DNA from 3 places in the Pseudomonas sp. LABIM340 genome. Region 1 is predicted to be linked to each of the others. Evidence: predicted binding sites of a transcription regulator. Region 1 holds the regulator's gene; each other region holds the start of a gene.
What was found. Region 1 encodes FliA, which starts transcription of late flagellar genes. Its sites were predicted from a motif close to CTAAAGTTTNNNNNNNNNNNGCCGNTAA; they were not measured.
Positions count from the first base shown of each region.

Region 2: the regulator FliA is predicted to act here: its motif matches at 3,154-3,181, upstream of flgM (flagellar biosynthesis anti-sigma factor FlgM).
Region 3: the regulator FliA is predicted to act here: its motif matches at 3,590-3,617, upstream of ABKS89_RS29280 (methyl-accepting chemotaxis protein).

Region 1 is NZ_CM200227.1:4,697,099-4,704,375, reverse strand. Features, by position in the region: gene flhA (flagellar biosynthesis protein FlhA) at 1-1,160, shown strand, start outside; gene flhF (flagellar biosynthesis GTPase FlhF) at 1,176-2,486, shown strand; gene fleN (flagellar synthesis regulator FleN) at 2,650-3,477, shown strand; gene fliA (RNA polymerase sigma factor FliA) at 3,474-4,223, shown strand; gene ABKS89_RS21465 (chemotaxis response regulator CheY) at 4,421-4,795, shown strand; gene ABKS89_RS21460 (protein phosphatase CheZ) at 4,815-5,597, shown strand; gene ABKS89_RS21455 (chemotaxis protein CheA) at 5,629-7,277, shown strand, end outside.
Region 2 is NZ_CM200227.1:1,979,603-1,986,879, forward strand. Features, by position in the region: gene ABKS89_RS09295 (MFS transporter) at 54-1,406, shown strand; gene ABKS89_RS09300 (flagellar brake protein) at 1,450-2,199, opposite strand; gene ABKS89_RS09305 (flagellar protein FlgN) at 2,297-2,758, opposite strand; gene flgM (flagellar biosynthesis anti-sigma factor FlgM) at 2,802-3,116, opposite strand; gene flgA (flagellar basal body P-ring formation chaperone FlgA) at 3,258-3,947, opposite strand; gene ABKS89_RS09320 (chemotaxis protein CheV) at 4,084-5,022, shown strand; gene cheR (protein-glutamate O-methyltransferase CheR) at 5,145-5,966, shown strand; gene ABKS89_RS09330 (hypothetical protein) at 6,201-6,569, opposite strand; gene ABKS89_RS09335 (Lhr family helicase) at 6,681-7,277, shown strand, end outside.
Region 3 is NZ_CM200227.1:6,355,847-6,363,123, forward strand. Features, by position in the region: gene ABKS89_RS29270 (aminotransferase-like domain-containing protein) at 1-611, shown strand, start outside; gene ABKS89_RS29275 (prolipoprotein diacylglyceryl transferase family protein) at 694-1,497, shown strand; gene ABKS89_RS29280 (methyl-accepting chemotaxis protein) at 1,511-3,487, opposite strand; gene ABKS89_RS29285 (BRO-N domain-containing protein) at 3,921-4,397, opposite strand; gene pchP (phosphorylcholine phosphatase PcpP) at 4,998-6,050, opposite strand; gene ABKS89_RS29295 (AraC family transcriptional regulator) at 6,235-7,143, opposite strand.

The DNA of each region.
Region 1 (7,277 bases):
GTGGCGCGTACCTGATCTGGCATCGCCAGCGCCAGGCCAGCCAGAAGGCCGAGCAGGAAGCCCAGACCCAGCAGGAACTGCTGCCCGCCCAGCGCGCCGAGCAGACCAAGGAACTGGGCTGGGACGACGTGACCCCAGTGGACATGGTCGGCCTGGAAGTGGGCTACCGCCTGATTCCGCTGGTCGATCGTAACCAGGGCGGCCAGCTGCTGGCGCGGATCAAGGGCGTGCGCAAGAAGCTGTCCCAGGACCTGGGCTTCCTGATGCCGTCGGTGCATATCCGCGACAACCTCGACCTGCTGCCCAACGCCTATCGTTTGACGCTCATGGGCGTCAGTGTGGCGGAAGCCGAGATCTACCCGGATCGCGACCTGGCGATCAACCCCGGCCAGGTGTTCGGCACCCTCAACGGCATCGCCGGCAAGGACCCGGCCTTCGGCCTGGAAGCCGTCTGGATCGAGGCCTCGCAGCGTGATCAGGCGCAATCGCTGGGCTACACCGTGGTCGATGCCAGCACCGTGGTCGCCACCCACCTGAACCAGGTGCTGCACAAGCACGCCCACGAGCTGCTGGGCCACGAGGAAGTCCAGCAACTGATGCAGCTGCTGGCCAAGACTTCGCCCAAGCTCGCCGAAGAGCTGGTGCCGGGAATGATTTCCCTGTCGACGCTGCTCAAGGTGCTTCAGGCGCTGCTGCAGGAACAGGTGCCGGTACGTGACATCCGTACCATCGCCGAGGCCATCGCCAACGTGGCGGTGAAGAGTCAAGATCCCGCCGCGATGGTGGCGGCGGTTCGTGTGGCACTGTCCCGTGCAATCGTGCAAACCATTGTGGGACTAGAGCCGGAGCTGCCTGTGATCACTCTGGAGCCCAGGTTGGAACAGATATTGCTCAATAGTCTTCAGAAGGCCGGACAGGGCTCCGAAGAAGGCATGTTGCTGGAACCCGGAATGGCCGAAAAGCTGCAACGCTCGATGGTTGAAGCGGCGCAGCGTCAGGAGATGCTCGGCAAGCCGGCGATTCTGCTGGTGGCAGGTCCCATCCGCGCGATGATGTCGCGATTCGCCCGGATGGCGGTTCCCACCATGAATGTGCTGGCTTACCAGGAAATCCCCGACAACAAACAAGTCACGATCGTTGCCACTGTTGGGCAGAATTGATTGAGGTCGCAGGCCATGCAGGTAAAACGCTTCTTCGCCGCTGATATGCGTCAGGCCATGAAACTGGTCCGTGACGAGCTGGGCCCGGACGCCTCGATCATCGGCAATCGCCGTGTCGCGGGTGGCGTAGAGCTGACCGCGGCGCTGGATTACCAGGCCCCGGTGGCGGCCAGCAAGCCGAACCCGGCGCTGGAAGCCGAGCTGCGCAAGACCCAGGCGAAGATCGCCCAGGCCAAGGCTGACCTGTCGGCTCCGACCCGCGCCAGCGATAGCGTGCGCGGCGACCGTCAAATGTACGGCACCGAGAAGCCGCGTCGCAGCGCCGCCGAAACCCTGGCCGCCGCCATGGATGCACCGGTTGCCCCGGCGGCGCCCACTGTCGGCCAGCAGGCGCTGGAAGCCATGCGCTTCGAGCTCAACGGCCTGCGCGAGCTGATCGAAGTGCAGCTGGGCTCCATCGCCTGGAACCAGCTGCAGAACCAGCGTCCGAAACAAGCCGGCCTGTGGCGTCGCCTGCAACGCATGGGGCTGCCGGCCGACCTGTCGCGCAACCTGCTGGAGCGCGTGGCTTCCATCGCCGATCCGAAGCAGGCCTGGCGCATGCTGCTGGCGCACCTGGCGCGCTCGATCAATACCCCGGAAATCGACCTGCTGGAGCAGGGCGGTGTGATCGCCCTGGTTGGCCCGGCCGGCATGGGCAAGACCACCACCCTGGCCAAGCTGGCCGCCCGCTACGTACTGAAGTACGGCGCGCAGAGCATCGCGCTGGTGTCCATGGACAGCTTCCGCATCGGTGCGCAGGAGCAGATCAAGACGCTGGGCCGCATTCTCAATGTGCCGGTGACCCTGGTCGATCCGGGCCAGTCGCTGATCCAGGCCATGGCACCGCTGGCGCGCAAGCGTCTGGTGCTGATCGATACCGCCGGCCTGCCCGCCAACGATCCGGCGCTGCGCATGCAGCTCGAAGCGCTGTCGTCGCTGAGCCTGAACGTGAAGAATTACCTCGTGCTGGCCGCGACCAGCCAGAGCCAGGTACTCAAGTCCGCCTGGCAGAACTATCGTTCCTGTGGGCTGGCCGGGTGCATCCTGACCAAACTGGACGAAGCGGGAAGCCTCGGCGAAGCTCTGGCTCTGGCTATCAGCCAGCATCTACCGGTAGCCTATCTGGCTGACGGGCCGAAGATCCCGGACGATCTGCATGTGGCACGCGCGCACCAACTGGTCAGCCGCGCGGTGAGCCTGCAATCGCCCGAAGAGCCTTGCGAGGATGCCATGGCGGACATGTTCGCCGGCCTTTACCAACAGCCGGTGCGTCGCGCCAGCTGAAGATTGTGAGCCCCGGGTGGGGCGTGGGGTGGCCGGTTGAGCCGCCCAAGCGATGCGGATGCTCTGCAAGACGATCCGCGAGCGCCGGAGGCGGTAGAGCACTGCAGCCGGATTAGCCGAAACGCCGATGCGTGACGGTCGAACGACGAGACAAGGTATTGATATGGGTATGCATCCCGTTCAGGTAATCGCAGTCACCGGCGGCAAGGGTGGCGTGGGCAAGACCAACGTGTCGGTGAATCTGTCGCTGGCGCTGGCCGATCTCGGCCGCCGCGTCATGCTGCTGGATGCCGACCTGGGCCTGGCCAACGTCGACGTGCTGCTGGGGCTGTCGCCCAAGCGCACGCTGGCCGACGTCATCGAAGGCGAATGCGACCTGCGTGACGTGATCCTCCAGGGACCCGGCGGCATCCGCATCGTCCCGGCGGCCTCGGGCACCCAGAGCATGGTGCACCTCACGCCGATGCAGCACGCCGGCCTGATCCAGGCATTCAGCGACATCAGCGACAACATCGACGTGCTGGTGGTGGACACCGCCGCCGGCATTGGCGACTCGGTGGTGAGCTTCGTCCGTGCCGCCCAGGAAGTGCTGCTGGTCGTTTGTGATGAACCCACGTCCATCACCGATGCCTACGCTTTGATCAAGCTGCTCAACCGCGACTACGGCATGACCCGTTTCCGCGTGCTGGCGAACATGGCCCACAGCCCTCAGGAGGGCCGCAACCTGTTCGCCAAGCTGACCAAGGTCACCGACCGCTTCCTGGACGTGGCGCTGCAGTACGTCGGCGCCATTCCCTACGACGAGTCGGTGCGCAAGGCCGTGCAGAAGCAGCGTTCGGTGTATGAGGCGTTCCCGCGCAGCAAGGCTTCCCTGGCCTTCCGTGCGGTGGCGCAGAAGGTCGACAGCTGGCCGCTGCCGGCCAACCCAAGAGGGCACCTGGAGTTCTTCGTCGAGCGCCTGGTGCAACATCCCACGGGTTCGGCCGTATGACCGCGGCCTCCGGAGCGCGTATGTACAGCAAGGCACAGGCGCACAACTCCCAGGAACTGCTGATCCAGAAACACGCCCCGCTGGTGAAGCGCATCGCCTACCACCTGCTCGGCCGTCTGCCGGCCAGCGTGCAGGTGGAGGACCTGATGCAGGCCGGCATGATCGGCCTGCTGGAGGCCGCGAAGAAATACGATCAGGGCAAGGGCGCGAGCTTCGAAACCTACGCCGGCATCCGTATCCGCGGCGCCATGCTCGACGAGGTGCGCAAGGGCGATTGGGCCCCGCGTTCGGTCCACCGCAACACCCGCATGGTCAGCGACGCCATCCGCACCGTCGAAGCGCGCACCGGACGTGACGCTAAAGATCAGGAGGTTGCTGCCGAACTCAATATGAGCCTCGAAGATTATTACGGCATCCTCAGCGACACCCAGGGCAGCCGTCTGTACAGCTTCGATGACATGTTGCAGGACGGCGACCAGGGCGGCGGCTTTGCCGAAGACGCCTCGCACCACGACAACGAGCCGTCCCACGGCCTGGAAGACGAACGCTTCCAGGCGGCCCTGGCCGACGCCATCACCAAGCTGCCCGAGCGCGAGCGACTGGTGCTGGCGCTGTACTACGACGAGGAACTCAACCTCAAGGAGATCGGCGAAGTGCTGGGCGTCAGCGAGTCCCGCGTCAGCCAGCTGCACAGCCAGTGCGCCGCGCGCCTGCGTTCGCGACTGGCGGAGTGGCGCGCTCGCTGAGCATCGGGTAGTTTCGCGTCGGCTGCTTCTGAGAGGCGGTGCTGAAGGGATTTTCCTTAGGCAAGTTATAGGCTTACGAATTTTTGGGTGACGTTCCTTTGACGCGCCCACAGCAAAGAGCGCACGACGCTCGATGAATTGACGGCACGCCCGCCAGGGCGCGTTTGGTATCGATGGAGGCAGGTTTGGACAAGAACATGAAAATTCTCATCGTGGACGACTTTTCCACGATGAGGCGCATCATCAAGAACCTCCTGCGGGACCTGGGGTTCACCAACACCGCAGAAGCCGACGACGGCACCACTGCGCTGCCGATGCTGCACAGCGGCAACTTCGACTTCCTCGTTACCGACTGGAACATGCCCGGCATGACCGGCATCGACCTGCTGCGTGCGGTCCGCGCCGACGAGCGTCTGAAGCACCTGCCGGTACTGATGGTCACCGCTGAAGCCAAGCGCGACCAGATCATCGAAGCGGCCCAGGCCGGGGTCAACGGCTATGTGGTCAAGCCTTTCACCGCTCAGGTGTTGAAAGAAAAGATCGAGAAGATTTTCGAGCGGGTCGGCAGCTGAGGCTGACCAAGAGGGCGTCATGGATTTCAACGAATCCGCGGGTGACTTCGAGTCGACCCTGAAAAAACACGCGCGCGAATTGGTCGACTGCCTCGAGCAGGGCGACGTACAGACCGCCGTGCAGCTGATCTCCGAGCTCAACCAGGCGCGTGATCGCGGGCTCTACCAAGAGGTAGGCAAGCTTACCCGCGAGCTGCACAACGCCATCGTCAACTTCCAGATCGATCCCAGCTCCCCGCGCGCCCAGGAAGTCTCGCAGATTGCCGACGCGACTGATCGCCTGTCCTACGTGGTGACGATGACCGAGAAAGCGGCCAATCGGACCATGGACCTGGTGGAAGAGTGCACCCCGGTGGTCATGCACATCGAGACCCAGGCCAAGGAGCTGCAGGAAGACTGGTCGCGTTTCATGCGTCGCGAGCTGGGCCCCGAGGCCTTCCGTGACCTGGCCAAGCGTGTCGAGCAGTTCCTCTACATCAGCGCCCAGGACAGCCGCAAGCTCTCCGCGCACCTGAACGACATCCTGCTCGCGCAGGACTTCCAGGACCTTACCGGGCAAGTGATCAAGCGCGTCACCAAGCTGGTGACCGAGGTCGAGTCGAACCTGGTGAAGCTGGTCTGGATGGCGGGGCAGGTCGATCGCTACGCCGGCATCGAGCATGACCACGAGAGCATGCGCGACGCGGTGGAAAAAGAAAGATCGTCCAAGGGTGAAGGTCCGCAGATTGCTGCCGATACAAGAAAGGACGTCGTATCCGGTCAGGACGATGTCGATGACCTGTTGTCCAGCCTTGGTTTTTAAGCGTCCGCTGACGCTGTAGAGGGAGCACCGAATGAGCTTCGACGCCGATGACGAAATCCTCCAGGACTTCCTGGTGGAGGCCGGCGAGATTCTCGAGCTACTGTCCGAGCAACTGGTCGAGCTGGAAAGCCGCCCGGATGACATGGACCTGCTCAATGCAATCTTCCGTGGGTTCCATACCGTCAAAGGTGGTGCCGGCTTCCTCCAGCTGAATGCGCTGGTGGAGTGCTGCCACATCGCCGAAAACGTGTTCGACATGCTGCGCAAGGGCGAACGCCGCGTGGATGCCGAGCTGATGGACGTGATGCTGCAGGCGCTGGATACCGTCAACGTCATGTTCCAGCAGGTGCGTGACGCGGAGGAGCCGACGCCGGCCACTCCCGAGCTGCTGGCTGCGCTGTCGCGCCTGGCGGATCCGAACGCCGCTCCTGCCGAAGCTCCCGCTGCGGCTGTTGCCGAGCCTGTCGTGGAAGAGGCCCCGGCCGCTGCGGCCGCCTATGGCGACATCACCGACGCTGAGTTCGAACAACTGATGGATGCCCTCGAGCCCGCCGCCGAAGCGCCTGCCGCACCGGTTGGCAGCGGTGGCGACGACATCACCGACGACGAGTTCGAAGCACTGCTCGACCAGCTGCACGGCAAGGGCCAGTTCAGCGCTGCTGCCAAGGAGCCCGTCAGCGCGGCTCCGGCACCGGTTGCCGAGGCGCCCGCCGTCGGTGCTGGCGACGAGATCAGCGACGACGAGTTCGAAGCGCTGCTCGACCAGTTGCATGGCAAGGGTCAGTTCACCGGCGCTAAGGAAGAAGCCGCCGCTCCCGTCGAAACCGCTGCCCAGACCAAGCCCGAGGAAACTCCGGCTGCCGGTGGCGACGACAACATCACCGACGACGAATTCGAGAAGCTGCTCGACGAGCTGCATGGCAAGGGCCAGTTCACCGGCGCGAAGGAAGAAGCGTTCGCGGCTGCGCCCTCCAATGCACAACCCGCTGCACAGCCCAAAGCGGCTGCTGCGCCCGCACCCAAGCCCGCTCCGGCGCCGACCGCTGCCGCCAAGCCTGCGCCGGCCAAGCCCGCCGCTGCCGCCGCAGAAAAGCCGGCCAACGAAGCGGAAACCACCGTGCGCGTGGACACCGCCCGCCTGGACGAGATCATGAACATGGTCGGCGAACTGGTGCTGGTGCGTAACCGCCTGGTGCGTCTGGGCCTGAACAGCGGCGACGAGGCGATGGCCAAGGCCGTCTCCAACCTCGACGTGGTCACCGCCGACCTGCAGTCGTCGGTCATGAAGACCCGCATGCAGCCGATCAAGAAGGTCTTCGGCCGCTTCCCGCGCCAGGTCCGCGATCTGGCGCGCAACCTGAAGAAAGAGATCAACCTCGAGCTGATCGGCGAAGAGACCGACCTGGACAAGAACCTGGTCGAGGCCCTGGCCGACCCGCTGGTGCACCTGGTGCGCAACGCGGTGGATCACGGCATCGAAGGCCCCGACGAGCGCGAGGCCGCCGGCAAGTCGCGTTCGGGCAAGGTGGTGCTGTCCGCCGAGCAGGAAGGCGACCACATCCTGCTGTCGATCTCCGACGACGGCAAGGGCATGGACCCGGACGTTCTGCGCGCCAAGGCTGTGGAGAAGGGCCTGCTGGACAAGGACGCGGCCGATCGCCTCTCCGAGTCCGACTGCTA
Region 2 (7,277 bases), 2.7 Mb from region 1:
CGCTTTCCGCTGCCCGGACGTTGTGCCGGGGTTGTCCTGGACCAGGAGGTCCAATGCTTCGGATCGTCACTGCCTTCCGCGCTCTGTACTTCGCCGCCGTCATGCTCCTGACCGGTTCCGGTCTGCTCAGTACCTACCTCGCCCTGCGCCTGGGCGCGGAGAAGGTCGACGGGCTGTGGATCGGCGCTATGATGGCCGCCTACTACCTCGGCCTGGTGCTGGGCGGCAAGATCGGCCACCGGCTGATCGCCCGCGTCGGCCACATCCGCGCCTATGTCGCCTGTGGCGGGTTGGTCACCGCTGCGGTGCTGGGCATCGGCCTGTTGCCCTGGCTGGGCTTCTGGCTGTTGCTGCGGGTCGCCATCGGCCTGGGGATGATGTGCCAGTACATGGTCATCGAGAGCTGGCTCAACGAGCAGGCCGAAGCGCGCCAGCGCGGTGCCGTGTTCGCCGGCTACATGGTCGCGTCCTACCTGGGCCTGGTACTCGGTCAGCTGGTGCTGGTGGTGCATCCGGGGCTGGGCCCGGAGCTGCCGATGATGATCGCGCTGTGCTTCGCCCTGTCGCTGATCCCGGTGGCGATCACCCACAAGGTCCACCCCGCACCGCTGCGCCCGGCACCGCTGGAGCCGCGCTTCTTCATCCAGCGGGTGCCGCAGTCGCTGACCACGGTGCTGGTGTCCGGCCTGGTAGTGGGTGCCTTCTATGGTCTGGCGCCGCTCTATGCGGTGCGCCAGGGCTTGAGTACCGAGGAAATCGGCCTGTTCATGGGCGGCTGCATCTTTGCCGGCTTGCTGGTGCAGTGGCCGCTGGGCTGGCTGTCGGACCGCATCGACCGCGCCGTGCTGATCCGCAATGCCGCCATCCTGCTGTTGATAGTGGCGTTGCCGCTGGCGCTGTTGCCGCTGCTGCCGGTGCCGCCGATTTCACTGGCGTGGCTTTTGCCGATGGGCTTCATCGTCTGCCTGGTGCAGTTCACCCTGTATCCGCTGGCCGTGGCCTTCTCCAACGACCACGTCGAAGGTGAGCGCCGCGTTTCGCTGACCGCGATGCTGCTGGTGACTTTCGGTGTCGGCGCCTGTATCGGCCCGCTGGCGGCCGGCGCGCTGATGAAGCTGTTCGGCGCCAACATGCTCTACGCCTTCGTCTGCGCCTGCTCGCTGATCCTCATCTGGCGCGTGCAGCCGGAGAAGGTCAGTGGTGTGCACCGGGTCGACGAAGCGCCGGTCAAGCACGTCGCCACGCCGGACAGCCTGGCGTCCTCGCCGCTGTCCGCCGCCCTCGACCCGCGGGTCGACGAAGCGGCCGTGGAGGAGCAGATGAAGGGCAACGACAACAGCGCGCCGGCAGCCGAGCCGGAAGTGGAGGCAGAAGCAGAAGCCGAGGAAGAAAGCCGGCCCGCGTGAGGCGGCAGGGGAAGGGCGGCAAGCGCTTGCCGCCCGGGACGAACTAGAACAGCTCGTCCTTCTCGAAGCGCCGGGCTTCGCGTTGCAGCTGGTAGACGAAGCGTTCGATGTTGCGCTGCGCCAGGCCGCTCATCTGGTGGAAGCGCATGCCGGCGAAGCTGTAGCCGACCTTTTCCTCGAAGTGCACGTGGCGCAGCTCGACTTCCATGGTCAGGGCGCCGAAGGGCAGGCGCGCGGTGAATTCTTCATAGACCTGGCCGGGCTGCAGGCGCTCGGCGGCGTTGCCTTCCAGGCGAATCTTGCAGCCAGTGGCGGAAATGTCGATCAGGCTGCCCTTGAGCGGCGACTTCAGCTTGCTGCCGCCGATCTCCACGGCCACCGGCTGGCCCTGGCTGACGGGGGCGCGGAAGGCGTTGCGGCGCTGGTGGTAGAGCATCTCGGCCGGCACCGGCAGCCAGTAGCAGCGGGCGCCGTCGATCTCGGAGAAGAAAGCGTTCTGGGTGTTTTCCCAGGCGATGCGCACGCCCTCGTGGAAGGCCTCGATGCGGAATTGCTCGCCGTTCTGCAGGAAGCGCTCGCCGTCGTTGGGGATGAGCTCATCGAGGGCAACGATGTTGCGCTCGCGGTTGATCTCGACGACGAAGCTCTGGAAGCGCTGGCTGCGCCCTTCGAAGGTGATTACCAGGGGATCGTTACTGTCCATCAGCATTTTCAGGCTGGCGTGGATCTCCACCGGAGCTTTCAACACCTTCGGTGGTTGAGGGCCATTTTCCTCGGCGAACAGATTGGACACGGTCCGCGGGTCTCCATTGTGTTTGTTATGAGTCGTGCACGGGGCAGGGCCGGATAGTGGCATTCTGCCCTAGGGCGGGCCTTCAGGCCAGAGGAGTTCAGGCCTGGCTGAGCGGGCGCTGGCGGTTGCTCTGGGTGGAGCCGCCGTAGCGATCATAGAGTCGCGGAGTTTCCTGGCCGCGCAGGATGTCGAGCGTGCGCTCGGTGCTGGTCTGGCCGGAACGGATGAGGCGGCCGTTGCGCTGGTTGGCTTCCTGACAGCGTTCGAGCAGGGCGCCGAGTTCTTGCGCACGCGCGGTGAGAGCGGCGTTGCCGGTAGCCTGGGCAATCTGCGCAAGCCCCTCGTTGTCAGCGCTGACCCCGGCCTGTTGCAGTGCCTGGGTGCGGATGCGACCGTTCTGCTCGAGCTGATGCAGCAGCGGCAGCTTGCTGTCGAGCAGCTTCTGCAACTGGTCCAGGTCGCGTGCTTGCAGCGCCTGGAACTCATCGTCGATCAGCTGCAGCAGGCTGCTGGCTGCTTCGATGTCGCCGTTGATCAGGGAAAGCAGGGCATCGGACATCTTGGGCTCGGCGTACTAGCGGTTGACCAGGCGCTGAGTGAACTCAGCGCTGGGATTCGAAATCGAGCAGCTTGCTGGCGACTTTCTGGCTGTCGACCTGGTAGCTGCCGTCAGCGATGGCCGCCTTGATGCGGGCCACTTTCTCGTTGTCGACCACGGGCTGGTCCTTCAGTTGATCGCTTACTTTCTGCAGTTGCTGCGCGGTGTCGCTCAGCTGTACCGACTCGCCGCTCTTGGCCGGGGCGTTGACGGAGGCATTCTCTGCGGCGGCTTCGCTGCGACCGCTCTGGGCAGCACTGCTACGGCCAGTGCTGGCTGTCGTAGAGGCCGGGTTCAGCCGGTTGAAGTCGATGACCATGGTGGAAACCTCTGGAGGTATTGGACGCTTGCCAAGCTTTTCGGCCGTCTTGAGAGAAACTTTAGGCCGAATTTTCGTGCGCCTGAGCACATTTTGCAGAGGGCTGCGTCCATCATGCCAGAAAAAGCCCGGCGCCGAGCGCTACAGGGTGACTTCCACCGCTCCCGGCTCGACCACGCGAGCCTTGACGATACGCTGGGAGCGCAGGTTGCGCACTCGGATCTGCTCGCCGGTTACCCCATCGGACAGCGCCTCGCCGGGCATGAACACGTTGATCGCACTGGTCCTGGCGCGGATCACCACCTGGTCACCCTTGCGCACGGCCGCCGCCTGTTCGAGGAACACCGGTGCCAGCACCTGGTCGTTGACCGTCGGGCGCTTGAGCTTCATGCCGACCACCTGGCTGGGGTCGGTCAGGTAGCCCAGGCTCAGTTGGCCGACGTCCCTTTCGACGACGCTGATATCACTTGCCTCGACGACATGGTTACGCTGCAGGGGCAGGGTGGTGACGACAACTTGACGGAACAGCCTGACCGTCGCCGGCACGAACACCGTCCAGGGGGAGCTGCCCTCGCAGAGCACCCGCACAGTGACCCGACCAACGGGCTGCGCCGGGCTTTCCAGCTTCTGTGTCAGGTCCTTGTCGCACTCTGCCAGACGCAGGCGGGGGTCGATGCGTGCGACTTCGATCTCGTAGCGTGCGTCTATGCCCGAGGTCTGCAGATAATCTTCCACCTTGAACTCAAGAAAGCCCTGGGTGGAGCCGATAAGGATCTCAGGCGCAGTGAAGCCTTCCGCCCCAGCCGGGGAGAGGGTCAGCGCACCCGTCATGCCGAGCAGCGCAGCCATCAGGGCGCGCGCGGGTCTCAGCTGTCGGAAAAATGTCGTTGCTCGTTTCATGCAACGATCCAAGCAATGGTCATGCCGCCTTCGTGAGTCGGGCGGCGTTGCGTGCACAGGAGGCTCAATGGCCGGAGTCATGGATTCGGTCAACCAGCGTACGCAGCTGGTTGGCCAGAATCGTCTCGAACTGCTGCTGTTCCGCTTGAACGGCAGCCAGCTGTACGGGATCAACGTGTTCAAGGTGAAGGAGGTGTTGCAGTGCCCCCGCCTGACCGTGATGCCCAAATCCAGCCAGGTGGTGCGCGGGGTGGCGAACATCCGTGGCGGCACCATTCCGATCCTCGACCTGGCGCTGGCCACGGGGCGTCACGCCCTGCGGGACATCGCCAACAGCTTCGTGATCATCACCGAGTACAACACCAAGGTGCAGGGCTTCCTGGTGCACTCGGTGGAGCGCATCGTCAACATGAACTGGGAGTCGATCCATCCGCCACCCAAGGGAACCGGCCGCGACCACTACCTGACGGCGGTGACGCGGGTCGACAACCAACTGGTGGAAATCATCGACGTGGAGAAGATCCTCGCCGAGGTGGCGCCGACTTCGGAGGACATCTCCGAAGGCGTGCTGGATGCCGAGACCCAGGCCCGCGCGGTGAGCAAGCGCGTGCTGGTGGTGGATGACTCCTCCGTGGCGCGCAAGCAGCTGGTGCGTTGCCTGGAGACCGTCGGCGTGGAAGTGCTGGCGCTCAACGACGGCCGCCAGGCGCTGGATTACCTGCACCAGATGGTGGAAGCCGGCGGGCATCCGGGCAGCGATCTGCTGATGGTGATCTCGGATATCGAGATGCCGGAAATGGATGGCTACACGCTTACGGCGGAAATCCGTCACGACCCGCGCATGCAGGATCTGCACATTCTCCTGCATACTTCGTTGTCCGGGGTGTTCAACCAGGCGATGGTGAAGAAGGTCGGCGCTGACGACTTCCTTGCCAAGTTCCGCCCCGATGACCTGGCGGCCCGCGTGTCGGACCGCATCAAGGCAGTGGATGGCGCGACGGCCTGATGCCGGCGTGACGCGATGCGGGTGGCGCCGGTGCCGCCCGCATCGTCTATGGTTTTTTGAGCACCGGTCAGGCAGTTGCCGTCGTTTTGCCGGCAGCCGTCCACGAGCAAAGAGGCTTATCTGTGACATCCACCAATTCTGAATTCGAGCTGTTCCGGGATTTCCTGGAAAAGACCTGCGGCATCCTCCTGGGCGCCAACAAGCAGTACCTGGTCTCCAGCCGCTTGAACAAGTTGATGGAGCAGCAGGGCATCAAGTCCCTGGGCGAGCTGGTACAGAAGATCCAGATGCGCAGCCAGCTGCGCGAGCAGGTGGTCGATGCGATGACCACCAACGAGACCCTGTGGTTTCGCGATACCTACCCCTTCGAGGTGCTGAAGAACCGCGTGCTGCCGGAGATGATCAAGGCCTCGCCCGGCCAGCGCCTGCGCATCTGGTCGGCGGCCTGTTCCTCGGGGCAGGAGCCTTATTCGCTGTCCATGTCCATCGACGAGTTCGAGCGCACCAACCTTGGCCAGTTGAAGGCGGGCGTGCAGATCGTCGCCACCGACCTGTCCGGCTCCATGCTCACTGCCTGCAAGGCCGGCGAGTACGATAGCCTGGCCATCGGCCGCGGCCTGTCGCAGGAGCGCTTGGCGCGCTACTTCGACCAGAAGACGCCGGGGCGCTGGACGGTGAAGCCGCCGATCAAGAGCCGTGTGGAGTTCCGCGCGCTGAACCTGCTGGACAGCTACGCCACGCTGGGCAAGTTCGACATGGTGTTCTGCCGCAACGTGCTGATCTATTTCTCGGCCGAAGTGAAGCGCGACATCCTCCTGCGCATCCATGCGACGCTCAAGCCTGGCGGCTACCTGTTCCTCGGCGCCTCCGAAGCGCTCAACGCGCTGCCGGACCACTACCAGATGGTCCAGTGCAGCCCGGGGATCATCTACAAGGCCAAGTGACCGGCCGACGCCCCGCCTGTTCGGGCGGGGTTCCTGCAGATACTTTCAGCGCCACCTGATCGGCCTGGTGCCGTTCCGATCGCGCGCATGGCGCGCTCCTACAGATGGGCGCTGCACGTAGAGTTTCCGTTGGTTGTGGATTGCGCCGCGGACAAGCCCCGCTCCCGCGTTGGTCGGCTGACCTGTAGGAGCGGGCCATGCCCGCGATCCGTCGGCAGGGCCGACGCCAGCCAATCACCAGGTCTTCGGCCGATACCCCTTCACGCAGGCCCGCACCTCGTCGTCGATCACGTTGCCCGGCTTGATGCAGTCGGACAGCTTGCGCGGGCTGTCGCTGTAGGGAGAGGTCGCTGGTGCCGCCTGTGGGCCGGCAGGGGACATGCCCAGGCGGCTTTGCAGCACCACCCAGCGCTCCGCTAGCCAAGCGTGGCTGGCTGGATTGCGCCACAGCGCGGTGCCGGCGGCGAGGAGCAGCAAGGGGATGAGAAACCACAGCAGCGGCTTCAGCAGCATTCGCCAGTTGCGCTTCGGGCCTTCGGGCGGCTTCTGCTTGTTCTGCTGCCTGACCTGCTCCCAGTAGTAGTCGCGATCACGGTCGCTCATCGGTGCACTTCCGCCGGTTGGATGCGCGAAGAGTAACGGCTGGCGCGGCCTGCGGCGAGGCGCGATCAGTGGTCCTTGTGACGGGCTTCGCGCACCACCATATTGGTTTGCATGACCGCTCCTCGAACCTCATCCCGCACCAGGCGAGCCGATGTGCTGTCCGCCTTCCACCCGGCGGTGGCCGGCTGGTTCCGTGCGCATTTCCCGGCACCGACGCAGGCGCAGGTCGAGGCGTGGCCGGCGATCCAGGCGGGCGAATCGACCCTGGTAGCGGCGCCCACCGGTTCGGGCAAGACGCTCACGGCCTTCCTCTCGGCCATCGATGCACTGGTCCGCGAGGGATTGGCGAACGGCGGTGCGCTGCCGGATCGCACCTCGGTGGTCTACGTTTCGCCGCTCAAGGCGCTGTCCAATGACATCCGGATCAACCTCGAGGAGCCCCTGGCCGGCATCCGCGCGGCGCTGGTGGAGATGGGCCTGCCCGAGGTGGATATCCGCACTGCGGTGCGCACCGGCGACACCACCTCCCGCGAGCGCGAGGCCATGCGCCGGCAAGTGCCGCACATCCTGGTCACCACCCCCGAATCGCTCTACGTGCTGCTCGGCTCGGACTCCGGCCGCGCCATGCTCGCCGGCGCGCGCAGCGTGATAGTCGATGAAATCCACGCCCTGGCCGCGAGCAAGCGCGGCAGCCACCTGGCGCTGTCA
Region 3 (7,277 bases), 1.7 Mb from region 1:
ACGATGTCTACGGCGAACTGGCCTACGCCTACCCGCGGCCGCGCAGCATCAAGTCCTTCGACACCGACGACCGCGTGCTGCTGGCCAGTTCGTTCTCCAAGACGGTGGCGCCCGGTCTGCGCACAGGCTGGGTGGTACCGGGGCGCTACCTGGACCGCATCCTCCACTTCAAGTACATCGCCAGCGGCACCTGCGCGCCGCAACCGCAGATGGCCCTGGCCGAGTTCATCGGCGGCGGCCACTACGAGCCGCACATCCGTCGCATGCGCGCGCAGTACCAGCGCCACCGCGACCTGATGACCGAATGGGTCGGCCGCTACTTCCCCGAAGGTGCGCGGGTGACCCGGCCGCGTGGCGGCTTCATGCTCTGGGTCGAGTTCGACCCGCTGTTCGACAGCGTGCGACTGAACCAGGAGCTGCGCCGCGACAACGTGCAGGTGGCGGCGGGCAACATCTTTTCCGCCTCGGGCAAGTACCGCAACTGCATCCGCATGAACTACTCGAACCGCGACCTGGCGGTGATCGAGGATGCCGTGCGCAAGGTCGGCGCCTGCGCCCGGCGGCTGACCGCCGAGCTGCGCGAGCAGCAGGCCGAGCCGCTGCCGGCCTGAGGCGAAACATTTATCCACAGCCCGGCGCTGCCCCGTGGCCGCGCCCTGCTGTACCTTGGTTTCCTTTTGCCAGGCACCCGCTTTGACCAGTCTCACCCTCGGCCCGCTGGCCCTTCCCCTGCCCCACGTGCTGCTCTACCTCGGCTTCTTCGGCGCCCTGCTGGCCGGCTGGCTGGCCGGGCGCAAGCGCGGCGCCAACCCCGAAGGCGCGCTGTTCGCCATGCTCCTCGGCGGCCTGCTGGTGGCGCGGCTGGCCTTCGTCGCACGCTACTTCGAGCAATACGCGACAACGCCGCTGAGCATCGTGGATATCCGCGATGGCGGCTTTCTCGCCCTGCCGGGAGTGATCGCCGCCGCACTGATCGGCGCGCTGCTGGCCTGGAAGCGGACAGAGCTTCGCCGCCCGCTGGCCATCGCGGCCGTGGTCGGTGTGTGCCTGTGGGGTGGCGGCAAGGCCGTGACCTCGGCGCTGGACCGCAGCCAGCAGATTCCCGAACTCACCGTGATGGACCTGCGCGGTGCCGCCGTGGACCTGCGCGCGCTGGATGGCCGGCCCATGGTGGTGAACCTCTGGGCCACCTGGTGCCCGCCGTGCCGGCGCGAGATGCCGGTGCTGGAGGCCGCTCAGCAACAGCGCAGCGATGTGCGCTTCCTTCTGGTCAACCAGGGCGAGAACGCCGAGGCCGTGCAGCGTTTCCTGCGCGACCAGGGCCTGAGCGAAGCGGCGGTGCTGCTCGACAGCGGCAACCGTCTCGGCCAGGCCACCGGCTCCTACGGCATGCCCACCACGCTGTTCTACGACGCCCAGGGGCGCCTGAAGCACAGCCAGATGGGCGAGCTGTCCGCCGCCAGCCTGGAGTACGGGCTGGGCCAGCTCAAGGACTGACCCGCCCGGCGCTTCAGCGGAAGCGTCCGACCTCGTCGCGCAGGCCGGCGGCCAGGCTGTCCAGCTCGCGCACGGTCTGCGCCAGATCGGCCACCACCTGACGCTGCTCGCTGTTGGCCTGGGCGATGCCCTGCAGGTTGCTGCTGAGCAGGGTCGCGGTGCGGCTCTGCTCCTGGGTCGCGGTGGTGATGGCGGCGAACTGCTCGCCGGCCGCACTGCTCTGCTGGGAGATTTCCGCCAGTGCCGCAGCGACCTTCTCGTTCAGCGCCAGCCCGTGCTGCATCAGCTGGCTGCCCTGCTCGATGGTCTCGGTGGCGCTGCCGGTGTCCTGCTGGATGGCGCCGATCATCTGCGAGATTTCCGTGGTGGCGGCCTGGGTGCGCGCCGCCAGGCTGCGCACTTCATCGGCAACCACGGCAAAACCGCGCCCCTGCTCGCCGGCACGGGCGGCCTCGATGGCGGCGTTGAGCGCCAACAGGTTGGTCTGCTCGGCAATCGAAGTGATCACCCCGACGATGCTGCCGATCTCCTGGGAGCGCGTGCCGAGGCGGTTCACCCGCTCCACGGTCTGCTGCAGCGCGCCGGCGATCTGCGCCAGCGAGGCAGAGGCATCGTCCATGGAGTGCAGGCCGATGCGCGTCTGCCGGGTGTTCTCGCTGGCCATGCGTTCGGTGCTGCGCATGTTGTCGGCGATGTCCATCGAGGTGGCGCTGAACTCTTCCACCGCGCCGGCCATGCTGTTGATCTCGCCGGACTGCTGCTCCATGCCGGCGTACGCGCCGCTGGACAGGCCCGACAGCGAACGTGAGCAATGCCCCACTTCCTCCGCCGCGCCGCGCACCCGCGAGACCATGCTGGAGAGCGCTTCGCCCATCTGGTTGAAGCTGCGCGCCAGGTCGCCGATCTCGTCATGACTGGCAACCGACAGGCGCGCGCCCAGGTCGCCGGCGCCCAGCGCATGGGCCTGGCGCACCAGGTCACCCAGCGGGCGCAGGCGGCGCTGCAGCAGCCAGGTGGTGGCGATCACCGCCAGCAGCATGGCGATCAGGCTGCCCATGGCCAGTTGGCCACCGACGCGCCAGGTCACCGCGCGGATCTCGTCCTTGGGCATGCTTGCGACGACGGTCCAGGGGCCGCCGGCGAAGGGTTGCGCCACGCTGTAGAAGTCGTCCTGGCTGTCGCTCCAGAAGCGGCCGCGGCCGGGGCTGTCCAGCAGGCTGGCGAGGCTGTCGGCGACGCGTTCGGGGTTGCGCGCGCCGGCCGGCGGCACCAGCCAGTGGTGCTGTTCATCCAGCAGCGCCAGCGAGCCGCCCTGACCGAGGCGGAAGCGGCCGAGGTTGTCGAACTGGCGCTTCTGCGCGTCGGTGTAGTCGAAGCCGACGAACAGCACGGCGATCACCCGCCCGCTGCCATCGCGCACCGGGGTGTACTGGGTCATGTAGAAGCGATCGAACAGCAGCGCGCGGCCGACGTAGCTTTCGCCGCGCATCAGCAGCGGGTAGGCCGGGCTGTTGTGGTCGAGCACGGTGCCCATGGCGCGGCTGCCGTCCTGCTTCATCAGCGAGGTGGTGATGCGCACGAAGTCGTCGCCATCGCGCACGAACACGGTGGCGACACCGGCGGTGAGCTGGCGGAATTCGTCGACCAGGGTGAAGTCGCCGTTCAGGCGGGTGTCGCCCAGGTACAGCGCCGGGGCTTGCAGCGCGGCGACCGGCACGCGCTCATCGGTGTGCGCTTTCAGGCCAGCGGCGAAGCGCTTCTCGAACAGGCCGGCGAGGCGCTGGGTGCTCTCGCGCAGGGTGCCGTGGAAGGTTTCCAGCTGGTCCGCCAGCAGGCGCGCTTCGCTGGCGAGGTGTTCTTCGCGGGTGGTCAGGGTAGCGCTGTCTAACGAGCGCAAGGCAAACAGCGTGCTGCCGCTGATCAACAGGATCAGGAGCACGGCCAGGGCCATCGCCAACTGCAGGGCGATGCGGGATCGGGGCTGGTTCATTTTTCTGCTTCTGCACGCAACGGCGGGCCGTCGCCCGTTGTTCGAGGAGCGGCCTGCTTCGGTTCGAGGGGAGTGCCGGCGTGGTTCGCCGGTCTGCACAGGCTATCGGCGGCGCGTGACAATACTTGAGTCATTCACCCGGATTTGGCTTGGGCCGGGGGCTCCAGCGCTCACCTGTAGGCGCGCGCCATGCGCGCGATCGCGGGCATGGCCCGCTCCTACAGTGTGAATCCGGAGTCAGTCCGCAGGATGGTGTGGAGCGCAGGACCGTAGGGCGCATAACCCGGAACGGGTTATCCGCCGCATGCGCGACGGCTACCAGAGCAGCCGGGAGCACGACGTAGGATGGCGTGGAGCGCAGCGATACCCATCCAACGCATGCGCACCGGGCAGCATGGGTATCGCTGCGCTCCACGCATCCTACAAAAACAGGTCAGGTGCGCAGGTGGTTTTCCATCAGGCCCACGGCATCGCGCCAGCGCAGCCAGAGGTTGCCTTGCCAATCCATCACCGGCAGCGACTCGCCCAGCAGGTGCTGCATGCGCCGACGTGGCAGGCGGGAGTCGTGGTTGAACTGGTCACGCAAGGCGGGCACAACCTCGTTGGTCAGCCATTGGCGCAGGCTGCGGTTTTCCGGGTGGTGGCAGTAGATCAGCAGCAGGGCGTAGAGGCCGCTCTCGCTGACCAGCAGTTCCGGCTCGGCACTGCCGGCAAGGCGCTCACGGCGGGACTGGTCGTGGTCCAGCCGGCCGATGAGATGGGCTTCGACGGGGCGGTTGATCAGCTTGCTCAGGTCGCGGACCACGAACCACGCCTGCTGCTCGATCAGCAGGGCGCGCAGTTGCCGGTTGTAGCGGACGAACAGGGTTGGGATCAGGCCGTCATCGGCCGGGGAAATCGAAAGGTTCATGCTGGAGCTCCTTGCTCAATCAAGAAGCCGCCGCCCGAACTGCCAAAAGAGGGAGGCGGACCGTGCAAGGGTGGAAACCAGCGCAATGTTGTCACAAAGCCGGCCGGACAGAAGTCCGCCTCACACGGCCCGCCATGGACAGCAAAGCGAACCCGGCACCGAACGGGTGCCGGATTGCTCCTGTATATAGCGACAACAACACTGCACGGGTTTCCACGCCCGGCCACGATGACACTGTGGCAGGGCGGAACGCTAAGCAGTGGACTCGTAGGACCGCAACGCCGGAAAAGTGTAGGGACCTTCCCCAGCATCCCGCAGAGGATTTACCGGATTGGCGCGTTGGCCTTCAGGAACTGCGAGGCCATCGGGCATTTCCGCGCGAAAGCCCCTGCTCCGGACTTCCCCTGTAGGAGCGAGCCATGCTCGCGATCGCGGGCATGGCCCGCTCCTACAAAGGGGGCACCGGCGTTAGACAGCTCGCGGAAAACCGTAGGGCGTATAACCCGGAACGGGTTATACGCCGATAGCACCACGGCGGATAACGCTGGCGCGTTATACGCCCTACCGGAACGCCCACGCTCCTACGCAAGCGCTAGGCGCTTACTGGATCTCTTCCGGGGTGACGATCACCCAGTTCTTGTCGGCGGTGACCGGCTGGCCGAGCTTGGCCTGGGCTTCGGCATTCTTCTTGATCATGCCATTGAGCTGGTCCATGTACTTGGCTTTGCGGTTGATCCACAGGTGCACGCCATTCTCGGCGGTGCCGTTGAACAGCATGTAGCCATCGCTGCTGGGAGTGTCGCCGCCGACCAGGATGGGCTTCTTCCACTGGTCGATGTAGGTGAGGATCGCCGCCTGCTTGCCGGCCATCCAGGTCGCCGGAGTCCACAGGTAGGGGGTGATCTCCAGGTTCAGGTTGGCCTTGGGATCGTACTTGCCTTCGGCAATCTGCTTGCGCGCGGTAGTCAGGGCACCGCTCTGGCGGTCCTTGAGCAGCGTGGTGACGCCGATGACATTCTCGGGCTTCACGTTGTAGCCGTACTTGGGATCGCTGGCGACCATGCGCACCAGTTCCTCGTGGGCGGCGGTCATCACGTAGACCTCGATGCCGTTCTCCATCAGCTTGTTGTACAGCTCGGTCTGGCCGGTGAAGACCTTGGGCGGGTTGATCTCGATGGTCTTGACCACGTCGCCTTCGTAGTAGGTGCTAGGCACCGGCTTGCCGTAGGCCATCAGCTCGTCGACGTAGCCCTTGAGCTCCTTGAGGGTGAAGCCGGAGAACACCTGGGCGACCCAGGGGTAGCAGACCAGGTCGTCGACTTCGCAAAGGCGGTAGTAGTAGCTGTTGAGGCTTTCCTTGTGGCCGTTGACGTCCTTGAAGGGGATCAGCTTGAGCGAGGGGTCGAGCTTCTCGCGGGTCAGCACGCCTTTCATTTCGAGGAAGGGCAGCAGCGATTCCTCGAGGTCGTAGCGGTAGCTGGTGTTGTCCATGTCGAAGACCGCGAAGGCGCCCTTGTTGGCGTTGGCGGCGATCAGGGCGTCGAGCTGCTTGGCGGCCGGCGCGGGCCAGTGTTTCAGTTCGGTGGCGGCGAAAGAGGTGCTGGCGAGGCCGGCCAGGATCAGGCCGGCGAGCAAGGTGCGCATGGGCTTCATGGAATTCCCCCGAGTGGTCTTGTGGGTATGGGGAAGGCCCATGGCGGGCCTTCACTGGACTAGTCCAGCAATGACCCTAGCAAAGCGCTGTTTCAGCTCTGCGACGGCAGCGACGTAAAGCGTCGCGAAGGCGGCAGGACATATCCATACGCGCCACGCGGCTTTGCTGGCGACGACGGCTGGTCTAGTTCACCGCGCGACGCAGGCGACCGGGGGCGTCGCCGTAGGTTTCCTTGAACTTCTTGGTGAAGGACGCCTGGGACTGGTAGCCGACCTGGGCGGCGATGTCGGTGAGGCTCAGCTGCGAGCCGCTCAGCAGGCGGTAGGCCAGTTCCATGCGCACTTTCGTCAGCAGCGCCCAGGGCGACAGCCCGGCCACCTGGGTGAACAGGCGCATGAAGGTGGCGCGGGACATGCTGGCGCGCTCAGCCAGCGCCTCGATGGTCCACTCGTGGGCGGGGTCGTCGAGCATCGCCTGCCAGGCGCGGCTCAGGCGCTTGTCGGCCAGCAGCGCCAGGGTGCCGCTGCTGGGGACGTACTCCTGCAGGTAGACGCGCAGGATCAGGGTGAAGAGAGCCGAGGACAGCGCGTCGACCAGGAAGCGCGCGCCCGCCTGGTTGCCGTCCGCCTCGCCGCGCAGCAGGCCGACCAGCGCGGCCAGTTGCTCACTCAGGCCCAGCTCCTGGCTGGAGATATTGAGGAACGCCGGCAGCGCGCCGATCAGCAGCGAGTCGCGCTGGTAGTGGAAGCTGCCGCAGAGGATATCCAGCGCCTCGCCTTCGCTGCCGATGCGATGCACCGGCAACAGGCCGTCCTGGCTGACCCGGGCGGGCACCGGGCTGACCTTCGGCCCCTGGCTGCGCAACAGGTGCGCGCCGCCGCGGGGGAAGACCAGGATGTCGCCGGCTTTCAGTTGAAGGACTTGTCCGTCAGGCATTTCCGCCTGGCAACGCCCCGACAGCAGGATGTGGTACTGCGCCACGCCGCCCGGCGCCTGTTCATGGTCCAGCGCCCAGTCGCCCTGGAGTTGGCAGCGCAGGTCGAGGCTGCCACGCAGGCCGGCGAGCTGGATCAGGCGATCGATGGAGTTCATGGCGTTCCACGCGCAGGAAAGGGCCTACAGATTACGCGCGGGATCGGCCAAGTAAACGCGGCTACCCCCTTCTTTCCCGCTTCCGTACTCCCTTGGTGCGGAGCCATGGGCCGGCGAAAACGCATCTGAGATCC